4 regions of the Pantoea sp. X-Soil-ISGK-421 genome follow, and region 1 is predicted to be linked to each of the others. Evidence: predicted binding sites of a transcription regulator. Region 1 holds the regulator's gene; each other region holds the start of a gene.
The links. The regulator Fur, encoded in region 1, represses iron uptake genes when iron is present. The targets are predictions, from matches to a motif close to ATAATAATGAGAACNACTATCAA.

Region 1 (3,159 bases):
CCGCTGACGCGTGATGAACAGTTACGCATCAACAAACGTAATCAGCTCAAGCGCGATAAAGTGCGTGGGCTGCGTCGTGTTGAGCTGAAGATGTCGAGCGAAGCGGTTGACGCGCTCAGCACGCTGGCCGATCAGCAAAATATCAGTCGCAGCGAATTGATTGAACAAATGCTGCTGGCACAGCTCAAACTGTCGTAACGCGCGAAGACCGCACGCTGGAACACAAAGTCACGGCTTTACACGTTCCGCACTTTTTACCGGTCTGCTATTATTCGCATAACTGTGCAGTCAACTGACTTACATTCACAATCAGGATTTAAGAGGTTACCTAACCCATGGCAATCGTAGGCATTTTCTTCGGCAGCGATACCGGCAACACTGAAAATATTGCAAAGATGATCCAGAAACAACTGGGTAAAGATGTCGCCGAAGTGCATGACATTGCTAAGAGCACCAAAGAAGATCTCGAGGCGTTCGACATCCTGCTGCTGGGCATTCCAACCTGGTATTACGGCGAAGCGCAGTGTGACTGGGATGATTTCTTCCCGACGCTGGAAGAGATTGACTTCAATGGCAAGCTGGTAGCGTTGTTTGGTTGTGGCGATCAGGAAGATTACGCTGAGTACTTCTGTGATGCGATGGGCACCATCCGTGACATCATCGAGCCGAACGGTGCGGTGATCGTCGGTCACTGGCCAACTGAAGGCTATCATTTTGAAGCATCAAAAGGCCTGGCCGATGATAAAAACTTCCTTGGTCTGGCTATCGACGAAGATCGTCAGCCGGAATTGACCAACGAACGTGTTGAGAAGTGGGTTAAGCAGATCTTTGACGAGCTGCAGCTGAAAGAGATTATTGAAGCCTGATTCCCTGCTCTGCCCGATGTGGGCGTAATCTCACATCGGGTAACGGAATTTCCTATAAAAATAATAGCTACGGTTTTTTAACTTTTCCCCGCAAATCTGTAGAATACCCGCAATGGTCATCCGCTTATTCCTCTGGCAGTAGAATGAGGCTGAGTGAAATGGAATCCAAAACCCAAGCGTCATGAAGACGTTAGTGACATTATCCTTACAGCCTTTGGTGATTAAGGACGTTGCTTTGGTTTTCATTTCACTGCTTGAGTTCTATAATGAGACGCAAATGAGAATGCGCGTTGACCTAAACATTCAAGGCCCCTGCGCCGCAAGTGACTAGCAAAGTAACAGGACAATATCCGCATGACTGACAACAACTCCGCATTGAAGAAGGCTGGCCTGAAAGTCACGCTACCCAGACTGAAAATTCTGGAAGTGCTTCAGGGACCTGGCCCCGAGTCCCATCACGTCAGTGCGGAAGATTTGTACAAGCGCCTGATTGATATGGGCGAAGAGATTGGCCTGGCGACGGTGTATCGCGTTCTTAACCAGTTTGACGACGCGGGCATCGTAACCCGTCATAACTTTGAAGGCGGTAAATCTGTCTTCGAACTGACTCAGCAGCATCACCATGATCACTTGATTTGCCTGGATTGTGGCAAAGTTATCGAATTCAGCGATGAATCAATTGAAACGCGTCAGCGTGAAATTGCCACTCGCCATGGCATCAAACTCAGCAACCACAGCCTGTACCTCTACGGTCACTGTGCGCTGGGAGACTGCCGCGAAGACGACTCGCTCCACGATAAGTAATTGAGTGTGCTATGCAGTATAAAAAAACCGGCGCTTGAGCCGGTTTTTTTATACCTGAAATCAGGCAACGAAAGTTTCTTGCAGGTAACGCCAGCGAGGAATGGTGGTGCTGCAATCCAGTACCGCCAGTGAAATGCGGCTCTGATTGGTACCGTTCATCATCTGTAATTCACGATACTGAATCGTCACTTCCTCGCTTTGCTGCGAAATGATGGCGTGCTCACTGGTCGCAATGCGCATACCTTCACGCTGTCCCTGCAGCTGGCGAAAAAGCACTTCCATTTCGTTGAGATCCAATCTTTTGCCTTGCGGCGTCACCATTTTAAATTCGGGATGAAAGTACGACAAAAACAGGTCAATACTGTCGTCGCTACCTTCTGCCTGATTGAAAATACGTTCGATAAGCTGATGTAAAACGACCACGCTATGCTTAGCTTCCTGAGCGAGACTTGTCATTTTTTTTCCTTAGATAACCCGCGGAGCAACGTCTGAGAGCGCATAGCCTACCTGAAAAAAAGTTTTTCACACTGGCAAATGGGTTAATTATTCTAAAGTCAGAATAGTCGCAAATGAGGAATTATAGGCTTGATGAGGCGGGCAGCATAAAAGGTTGTAGCTTGCCAAATAGAGATAATAAAAAAGGGCGATTGCTCGCCCTTACATGATCATATCGCGTGATGTCAAAAACGCTTAATCGCCGATCTTTGCCCAGGTATCACGCAAGCCAACGGTGCGGTTAAACACCAGTTTGGATGGCTGTGAATACACACTATCAGCACAGAAATAACCTTCGCGTTCAAACTGGTACGCTGCCATTGGCTCGGCTACACGTAGACCTGGCTCAACGAAGCCTTGTTTAGTCTCCAGTGAGTTCGGGTTAATGGTGGTGAGGAAATCCTCAGCCGCGCCCGGATTTGGCACACTGAACAGACGATCATACAGGCGGAATTCCGCTGGCAACGCGTGAATAGCAGAAACCCAATGGATGACGCCTTTCACTTTACGGCCATCAGCTGGATCTTTGCTCAGAGTATCAACGTCGCAGGTACAGTAGATGCAGGTGATATTACCTTCATCGTCCTTCGCCACACGTTCGGCACGGATCACGTAGGCATTACGCAGACGCACTTCTTTACCCAGCACCAGACGTTTATATTGCTTGTTGGCTTCTTCACGGAAGTCAGCGCGATCGATCCACACTTCACGGCTGAATGGCACTTCACGCGTGCCCATCTCCGGTTTGTTCGGATGATTCGGCATGCTGATGATCTCTTCATGACCTGCAGGCAGGTTCTCGATTACGACCTTCAGCGGATCCATTACAGCCATGGCACGTGGCGCGTTTTCATTGAGATCGTCACGAATGCACGATTCTAATGACGCCATCTCCACGATATTGTCCTGCTTGGTTACGCCGATGCGGCGGCAGAACTCACGGATAGAAGCGGCGCTGTAACCACGACGACGCAGACCGGAAACGGTCAGCATG
Region 2 (3,159 bases), on a different replicon from region 1:
AGCGCAGGTGAAGATAAAAATGCCCACAGCATCCGCCAGTTTGCCGCCGATCCGCAGCTGATGAAAGCGGCCGAGCAGGCGATACCGGCCTACACCAAAGGCAAAGTAGTGGAAGGCGTGATTGGATCTGCGGATGTGTGGAATAGCGAGTTAGACCGTATTCGCTTCTTCCATGAGAATTTCAGCACCTCTGTCGAGGAGATGGAGACCGCGTCTGCAGCACAGATATCATCGCTGTTTACTATCCCGTTTATCGGTATCCGTGTGTTATCCAACAACATCACCAATAACGGTAAGTACGATGCGCAAACCGGTATCGCTTGCCAGGATTATGTTTACGACGTTTTAAAGGCGTATATCAAACAGATTAACGTTCAGAAGTAATAAGTAAAAAACGCAGCACATGTGCTGCGTTTTTTACGTTCATGCGCTGTACTGCATGGTGTCGATTAAATCAGGAAATCATCCATTGAACCGCCGGCATCAAGTGCAGCCTTAATCGGTGACGGCGTGCGGCCCTGGCCGGTCCACAATTTTTCGTTACCCTGTTCATCGATGAACTTATACTTAGCTGGACGCGGCGCACGTTTCGCTTTAGGTTTACTTTCCTGCAGGTTTAATTGCGCCAGGTCATTAATATCGATGCCGTCATTCAGCAGCATCTCTTTATACAGCGCCAGTTTTTCTTCTTTTTCTCGCTGTGCTGCAGTTTCTGCATCCACTTCTTCACGGCGTTCGGCGACTACCACGGCGAATTTTTCCAGCATCTCTTCTAATACTGCGACCTCAATATCACGCGCATGAGCACGCAGCGTACGAAGATTGTTCAATGCTTTAAGTGCATCGCTCATGAATAAATCCTTATTACTTATATAAATGGTTTGAAGCCGCGCATTCTACGAGATTTTTCACCAAATTAAAATAATCTACTATCAACAGAATTGTCCGGAAAATAGGGATGAGATCAGGTATTTCTTTATTTGACTTGATGATTATTCACACTATTTGACGTTTTTTTATGACGCAAAGCAATGCGAGTAATAAAGGTGCACGTACTCCGCGTTTTATGCCGTTTAGTTAAGTTCATCATTATTTCGCCGCACATTCTGTGGCGGCGCGATTCAATGTGCAATTCACGCGCAATAAATTGCGCCGCTACAGGGTGAATCCGTTTAATTTCACATAGTTGCCGGAAATGCCAAGCGGATACTCCTAAAAATAACGCCTCTCAACTATTACTCCTTGAAGATTAAGGTTTTTCTTGAAGTGTAAAAGTGTCAGTAAACCGGTAACAATTTCTTGCATTGGAAATCTTAATGCGTATATTTCTCATTTGCTTTCTTAACGGCTTCCTTACTGTCGTTCCTCTTTCAGACGTCAGCAGCGGTGCCGCAAAAAAATAACGATAAGTTGATCGAGGAATCGTATGTCTTTCGAAGATTTGCGCGTCAGGAAACCCGGCAGTGTGCCTCAGCGTGCATTGCGTCTCTCTTTACTGGCTATGATGGTTGCGTCGGGTATCGCGCAGGCAGCAGAGACCAGCCAAACCGAACAGACACTGAACGTTGATGCCAGCGCTACTGCGGAACAGGAACAGCAGGCGGCACAGGATTACAGCGTTCCGGTGACGCGTGCCGGTACCAAAATGGCGCTCACCGCGCGCGATATTCCGCAATCGGTTTCGATCGTTAGCAAGCAGCGTATGCAAGATCAGCAGCTGCAATCGCTCAATGACGTGCTGAAGAACACCACCGGCATTCACGGCGTCTCGTCCGATATGGACCGTACTAATTACTATTCGCGCGGTTTTATTATCGACAACTATATGGTCGATGGTATTCCCACTGCCTTCGCATCACGCTGGAACCTTGGCGATGCGCAGAGTGATATGGCGCTGTATGAGCGCGTAGAAGTGGTGCGCGGTGCCACCGGTTTGTTAACTGGCCCAGGCAATCCATCCGCCTCGATCAACATGGTGCGTAAGCACGCCGACAGCAAAACGTTCACCGGTGATGTCTCCGCCAGCTATGGCAGCTGGAATAAGCAGCGTTATGTTGCGGATCTCTCCGCACCGCTGTCGCCAGAAGGCAACGTGCGTGGTCGTTTGGTCGCGGGTTATGAAGATAAAAACAGCTTTATCGAACGTTACGGCGCAGACAAAAAGTTCGTCTATGGCGTGGTTGACGCTGATCTGACCGACTCCACCAAATTGTCGGTGGGCTACGAGTTCTCGCAGGTCAATACCGATTCGCCAATGTGGAGCGGTTCACCGCGCTGGTATACCGATGGTTCGCAGATTAAAGCGCGTCGGGGTTACAACACCGCACCGGATTGGGCTTACAACAACAAAGAAAACAAAAAGGTCTTTGTTAACCTGCAGCAGAATTTCGATAACGGCTGGAACATTACGCTTAACGGCACGCACAACGAAATGTTCCTCGACAGCAAACAGCTGTATATCGATGGCTTCTTTGATAAAACCACCGGTGCGGGTTCTTCTTCTTACGCCGGCTATCCGGTTATCGGCGGTACGGGCTACAACACCGGTAAACGTAAAGTGGATGCGGTGGATGCCTTCGCCAGCGGCCCATACGAATTGCTAGGCCGTCAGCATGAGCTGATGATCGGCGTTAACTACAGCCGTCAGGACAACAAGTACTACAGTTCGTGGGAAAACATCTCATCCGCCGAGCTGGGTAACTTCAATAACTACAACGGCGATTTCCCGGAATCCAACTGGGATCCGCGTGAACCTGCGTCAGATACACAACGGGTACATCAGAAATCTGCTTATCTGGCAACCCGCCTCTCGCTGGCCGATCCGCTGCATGTGATTCTGGGCGCACGCTACACCAACTGGAATCGTCAGACGCTGAGCGAAGAGATGGAGAAGAACAACATCACGCCGTATGGTGGCGTGATTTGGGACTTCTACGACAACTGGTCTGCGTATGCCAGTTACACGTCAGTGTTCCAGCCGCAGGATTATCAGGATGCCTCGGGCGGATTCCTGGCGCCGGTGATTGGCAAAAACTACGAAGCGGGCGTGAAATCAGACTGGTTTAACAGCCGTCTGACCACCTCTATCTCGTTATTCCGTACCGAACTGGATAACGTTGGCGAGGCTACCGGGCAAACTAACCCGGAAACCGGCAATGC
Region 3 (3,159 bases), 2.3 Mb from region 1:
CCATGAATGGCGACCCTACGGCAAGGTGGGTGAGATGAGGTTACTTCTTCACCGTTTCCATGCCCATCAAACCAATCTTCAGATAACCGGCTTCGCGCAGCTGATCCATCACTTCCATCAGAGTGGCGTAATCGACTGATTTATCCGCCTGGAAGAAGATGGTGGTGTCTTTCTTGCCTTCGGTTTGCGCCGTTAGCGCATTCACCAGCGTCTCTTTGGTGACCGCATCGTTACCAATGAAAATCTGCTTATCTTCCTTAATGGAGAGATAAACCGGTTTTTCCGGACGCGGCTGCGGAGCGCTGGTCGATGCTGGCAGGTTTACGCGTACATCGACCGTGGCTAAGGGCGCGGCGACCATAAAGATGATCAGCAGAACCAGCATGACGTCGATAAACGGCGTCACGTTAATTTCGTGCATTTCGCCATCGCCTACCGAGTCATCGTTTAAACGCATCGCCATAATACTTATCCTACGCGCAGTTTCTGTGCCGCCGCTGGACGGTTGGCTTCTTTGGCGGTATCGACGTTGCCGAGATCAAGATCGCGGCTCTGCAGCAGCATCACCTGTGCAGCGACGTCGCCCAGCGAGGCTTTGTAACTGGCAATCATACGCGCGAACACGTTGTAGATAACCACCGCAGGAATCGCTGCAACCAGACCAATCGCGGTGGCCAGCAGCGCTTCCGCGATGCCCGGCGCCACGACCGCAAGGTTGGTGGTTTGCGTTTTGGCGATCCCGATGAAGCTGTTCATGATGCCCCACACGGTACCGAACAGACCGATAAACGGTGCAACGGAACCAATGGTGGCGAGGAAACCATTACCGCGACCGGCATGACGGCTGAATGCCGCAACGCGACGATCGAGACGGAAGCTGGTGCGCTCTTTAATGCCATCCAGATCTTCAGTGCCGGCGGACAGCTCCAGCTCATTCTGCGCATCGTTGAGCAGCACAGCGCTGTGGCTGTTGCCTTTGAAGTTTTCAGCAGCACGGTAAGCATCGTTTAACGATCGGGCTTCACCCAGCGCCTGATGCTCGCGTTTCAGGCGACGTTTCGCCCCGCTCAGCTCAGCAAACTTACCGAAGAAAATTGCCCACGTGACAACGGAAGCCAGTAACAGGCCAATCATCACAATCTTTACCACGATATCGGCATGCTGATACATGCCCCAAACGGAAAGATCCGTTTGCATCAAATCACTGGCTACCACGCTGCATCTCCAACTTCTGTTGCACAGTTCACGATTGAAGCGCGGATCATAGCAAAAAAAACGTCCGAAGTGATAGTGGTTCTCATTACTATTTACAAAGCAAAGATGCCAGCGATATCCACAATTTAGCGGATGTTATGCGCAATACTGGCCTCACTCTGATAATCGCCAATCAGGCTCAACCCACCAGGCTGATTCGTGGTAACGTGGATGTTTTGTGGGAAATGTCAGGAAAGGCAGTGATGGCAACGAAAAAAATAGACACCACGCTGGTCAGCGCGGGACGTAGTAAACGTTACACTCAAGGCTCAGTTAATAGCGTAATTCAACGCGCTTCATCCCTGGTTTTTGACACGGTCGCCGATAAAAAACGCGCGACCGCGGGTCGCGCTTCAGGCGAGCTATTTTATGGCCGCCGCGGCACCCTCACCCATTTCTCACTGCAAGATGCGATGACCGAACTGGAAGGCGGCGCAGGCTGCGCGCTCTATCCGTGCGGCGCCGCGGCGGTATCCAATGCCATTTTGTCTTTCGTCGAAGCCGGTGACCATATTCTGGTGAGCGGCGCGGTTTACGAACCGACGCAGGATTTCTGCTCGAAAATTCTCAGCAAGCTGAACGTCGCCACCACCTATTTCGATCACTGTATCGGCAGCGAAATCGGTGAGCTGGTGCAGCCGAATACCCGCGTGGTGTTCCTCGAATCGCCTGCGTCTATCACTATGGAAGTGCAGGATATTCCAGCGATTGTTGCCGCCGTGCGTGCTAAAGCGCCGGATGCGATCATCATGATCGACAATACCTGGGCAGCGGGCGTGCTGTTTAACGCGCTGGCGCACGGCATCGATATTTCAATTCAGGCCGGCACCAAATACATCATTGGCCACAGCGATGCGATGATTGGTACCGCGGTAGCGAATGAACGTTGCTGGCCGCAGCTGCGCGAGAATTCCTATCTGATGGGCCAAATGGTCGATGCCGATACCGCCTATATGGCGAGCCGCGGTATTCGCACCCTCGGCACGCGCCTGCGTCAGCACGAAGAGAGCGGTTTGCAGGTGGCCGAATGGCTGGCAACGCGGCCGGAAGTGGCGCGCGTTAATCATCCGGCGCTGGCGCAGTGTAAAGGCCACGCATTCTGGCAACGTGATTTCAGCGGCAGCAGCGGTTTGTTCTCGTTCATCCTGCATGAAAAACTGAGCCGTGAGCAGCTGGCAAATTATCTCGATCACTTCCACCATTTCAGCATGGCGTATTCGTGGGGCGGCTACGAATCGCTGATTCTGGCCAATCAACCAGAAGAACTGGCGGCGATTCGTCCGGCGGGCGGCGTGGATTTTGACGGGACATTAGTGCGATTACATATCGGCCTCGAACACGTCGATGACTTGCTGGATGATCTTAAAGCCGGCTTTGCGCGCTTAAAAAATTAAACAGAAACTAAACCATGCTGTGGCGGTGATGAGAGATCAACGTATGCCATGCCACAGAAGGTTAAAATTAGAATCCTTGTGACTCGATGGAATAGCTGATGGGTGTTTTACATGAGATTGTCCAGGCGCTTTGGCATCAGGATTTTGCCGCGCTAGGTAATCCGGATGTGGTGTGGATTGTCTATGGCGTGATGTTTTTGACGCTATTTCTGGAAAACGGTTTACTGCCCGCGTCATTCCTGCCGGGCGATAGCCTGCTGTTATTAGCGGGCGCGATGGTCGCTAAAGGTGTGATGGATTTCGTGCCAACCATTGTGATTTTGACCACGGCGGCCAGTCTGGGCTGCTGGCTCAGTTATCTGCAAGGGCGCTGGCTCGGCAATACCAAACTGGTGAAAAGCTGGTTATTACACTTGCCGGCGCAATATCACCAGCGCGCGTGGAATATGTTTAACCGACACGGGTTGATGGCGCTACTGGTTGGCCGCTTCCTCGCCTTTGTGCGCACCTT
Region 4 (3,159 bases), on a different replicon from region 1:
TTGACGATGCCAAAGGACCATTCCTGTCTAATTCCCGTCATCCTGCACGCTGCAGCCGCGTTGGCTGCAGCGTGAATGATTTTGGGAATAAATTATTGAAAGAAAACGAAAAAGAAAATTAAGCTGCGGTAGACGACGTCTGTTGCGTCGCTGGCCGCATGTCGTGCCAGTTTGCTTCGATAAACGTAATGGCGGCGCTACGCGTCAGCGGTCCCGCCACGTTGTGCCAACCAGCCGGAACCGGGGCAAAAGCGGGCCACAAGCTGTACTGCTGACGCGCATTAAGCAGCACCAGAAAATCGAGATCGTCGTTATCAAACGGATTTTGTTGTTCAGACATGGTGTTTACCTTCAGAGGTTGATGTAGGGGAGAGAAAATCGGCCAGTAGCCAGCGGCAACCGTCGATCAGACCGCCGCGCCAGCACAACGCATCGTGCCCTCCGGCGTAGCGGCGAAAATGGACTTCATGGCCTGCGGCCTGCAGCGCCGGGACGATCTGCTGGTTGACGTACACCATGTCCGCCTCGCGATTGCCCACTTCCTGGAAAATCTTCAGCTTGCCCGGCGGTAAGTCGCCCTGTTGCAGCCGCTCCAGTAGCAAACCGGGCGCGTGCTGCTGACGATTGGCGTAGTCGCGGATGTATTGCAGATTGGGCCACCAGAAGGAGCCCGATTGCGTGAGGATGCGGCCAAAACGCTGCGGCCAGTGCAAACCGGCATAAAGCGCGGCGAGCCCGCCGTAGCTTTGCCCGGCTACCAGCGTGCGGTCGGCATCGCTGCTGAATGCCGCGTGTTGACGTGCCAGCGGTAACAGTTCCTGCTGCACCGCTTGCCAGAAGGTTTCATTGCACGGCAATTCAGCTTCGCGATGCTGGCTGTCGATAACATCGATAAACAGCCAACAGGCGGGCGGCAATTCGCCATCGGCGGTGACCTGATCCAGCGCGCTGAAAATCGGTTGGCCGTACACCCAGTTTTGCCCGTCGAGCAGAATTGCCAGCGGACGCTGTTCAGGCCGAGCCGTGTTGCCGGTGCTGTAAAGCCAGACGTTGCGCGTCACGTTGAGCAACGCGCTGTGCCATTGCAGGGTTTGCAGCGTATCCGGCCAGGTTTCCGCCATGCCAGCATCCAGGGCGCGCCAGGCAGATTGATCCGGCGCATCCGGCATGTGCGCGTTGCTCAGGGCAAAACGGCGGCTGCTGAGAAACGGCGGCGTGGGATTGAATTTGTCGGGAATTGCCAGCGGCATCAGCGAGATCCACCACTTGCGCTGCAGGGCGCGACAGGCGACATCATCGCCACAAAAGAGCGGCGGTAACTGCTGCGCGGTGGCGGGGATTAGGCTGTAACTGCCGCGCCAGTCAGACTCAATGGCGGTTGACCAATGCCAGACATTACTGTCGCCCACGCGCACCAGACTTTCTGGCGCTTGGCTGTGGTGATCGGTGACGCCGTTAATATCGACATAAACCCGTTGGGTGGAAGAAAGTGCGGAATGCCCTTCGGGATCGCGCCAGAAGAAGTGCATGCGTGTTTGACCGGCTTCATCACGCTCAATCAGCGGCGTACCGACCGCAAACAGCCGCTGCCACCAGCCTTCGCTACCCACATCGTCCTGTTGCAACCACTGCGCCACAGTGCCAGCAGGCATCCACGTTTGTGTCGTTTTGTCTGCGCTTGTTAGAAACATTCTGCAACCCATCTCCACATTTTGTTCACTGTCTTTACTTAATCAAAGCTAATGCAAATGCTATTGATAACGATTTACATTTGCAATATGATTTTTCGCACCTAATAAACCTTCGGATTTTCAGTGGATTATTTTGTGAAGGATGTCACGCAGGGAGATTAGGACCGTTAATAACGCAAGAAAGTAATATTTCAATCCGTTACAGCCATTGACGTTTGGCAAGGGCGAATGCACGGATTATTTCATCGACAAGGCAGTTTGAAATAGAGATGGCAACTATGTCCGTTAAAGCAAGAAATTCAGCAATACCTGCTGTGGCACGTCACTTCAGATTCAATCCTCTGACTCTTTCTCTGGCCTCAACATTGCTGATGGCGCCGGCCGCTTTCAGCGTGGCCGCTGAAGAGACCCTTACCGTCAACGCCGACACGCGTGAAAGCGTGACCTCGCCGCTGCAGGGTTATGTGGCGAAAGAGAGCGCGGCCGGCACCAAAATCGCTACGCCGCTGCGCAAAACCCCGCAATCCATTTCGGTGATTACGCGCGAACAGATGGACGATCAAGCTGCGGCATCGGTGGCGGATGCATTGAGCTACACCAGCGGCGTGCTCACCAACTATCGCGGTAACTCCAATCGTAACGATGAAATCATTGCGCGCGGTTTCCGCTATGCGCCGAAATTCCTGGATGGTTTGAGCTATGGCTTATCTGGTCAGGCGGGTGCGGCGGGGCAGATCGATCCCTGGTTGCTGGAACGCGTAGAGATGATCCACGGCCCAGCTTCAGTGCTGTACGGGCAGGTCAATCCGGGTGGCATTGTTGCCATGACCAGTAAGCGTCCTACCGCGCAGAGCATTCACAAAGTGCAGCTCAGCACGGGCAACCAGCATTTGGGTGAAGCGGCGTTTGATTTCGGCGGCAAGCTGAACGATGACAACACGCTGTTTTACCGTCTGAATGGGATTGCCAGCACCAAACATGAGTTCGTTAAGGACAACAAACAGCAGCGCATGGCGATTGCGCCAGCGATTACCTGGCTGCCGAACGCCGACACCAGCTTTACGCTGCTGACCCTGTACCAAAACGAGCCGAAAGCGGGATACCGTAACTTCCTGCCGGCCAGCGGTACGCTGAAAGAGAGCAGCCAAGGCTTCATTCCTTACGATTTCAACGTCAGCGATCCGAGCTTTAACCAAGCCAAGCGCGAACAGACGTCGATTGGCTATATCTTCGAGCACAATTTAAGCGACAACGTCAGCTTTACGCAGAATCTGCGCTACAGCAATATGGACGAATCGTACAAATATCTGGTGTATACCTTTGATGCGGATAACGATCACTCGATCAACCGCCGTCCGCAACACGACAAAATCAAGTCGAAAGAGTTGGGCCTCGATAACCAGCTAAAAGCCACGTTTGACACCGGCAACATCGCGCATACCGTGCTCGGCGGCCTGGATTACAAGTG

Region 2: fhuE (ferric-rhodotorulic acid/ferric-coprogen receptor FhuE) is a predicted target of Fur. The motif match lies at 1,210-1,232, and genes of this name have one in related genera.
Region 3: exbB (tol-pal system-associated acyl-CoA thioesterase) is a predicted target of Fur. The motif match lies at 1,285-1,307, and genes of this name have one in related genera.
Region 4: fes (enterochelin esterase) is a predicted target of Fur. The motif match lies at 1,749-1,771, and genes of this name have one in related genera.

Annotation. Positions count from the first base shown of each region.
Region 1 is NZ_AP035979.1:1,198,567-1,201,725, reverse strand. It holds gene ybfE (LexA regulated protein) at 1-198, shown strand, start outside; gene fldA (flavodoxin FldA) at 336-866, shown strand; gene fur (ferric iron uptake transcriptional regulator) at 1,221-1,670, shown strand; gene AC6I8K_RS05500 (hypothetical protein) at 1,731-2,126, opposite strand; gene glnS (glutamine--tRNA ligase) at 2,361-3,159, opposite strand, start outside.
Region 2 is NZ_AP035980.1:264,366-267,524, forward strand. It holds gene AC6I8K_RS19905 (5'-methylthioadenosine/S-adenosylhomocysteine nucleosidase) at 1-384, shown strand, start outside; gene AC6I8K_RS19910 (H-NS family histone-like protein) at 450-851, opposite strand; gene fhuE (ferric-rhodotorulic acid/ferric-coprogen receptor FhuE) at 1,427-3,159, shown strand, end outside.
Region 3 is NZ_AP035979.1:3,475,497-3,478,655, forward strand. It holds gene exbD (TonB system transport protein ExbD) at 41-463, opposite strand; gene exbB (tol-pal system-associated acyl-CoA thioesterase) at 469-1,197, opposite strand; gene metC (cystathionine beta-lyase) at 1,458-2,648, shown strand; gene AC6I8K_RS16005 (DedA family protein) at 2,747-3,159, shown strand, end outside.
Region 4 is NZ_AP035980.1:648,867-652,025, reverse strand. It holds gene AC6I8K_RS21710 (amino acid adenylation domain-containing protein) at 1-13, opposite strand, end outside; gene AC6I8K_RS21705 (MbtH family protein) at 119-340, opposite strand; gene fes (enterochelin esterase) at 333-1,691, opposite strand; gene AC6I8K_RS21695 (TonB-dependent siderophore receptor) at 1,970-3,159, shown strand, end outside.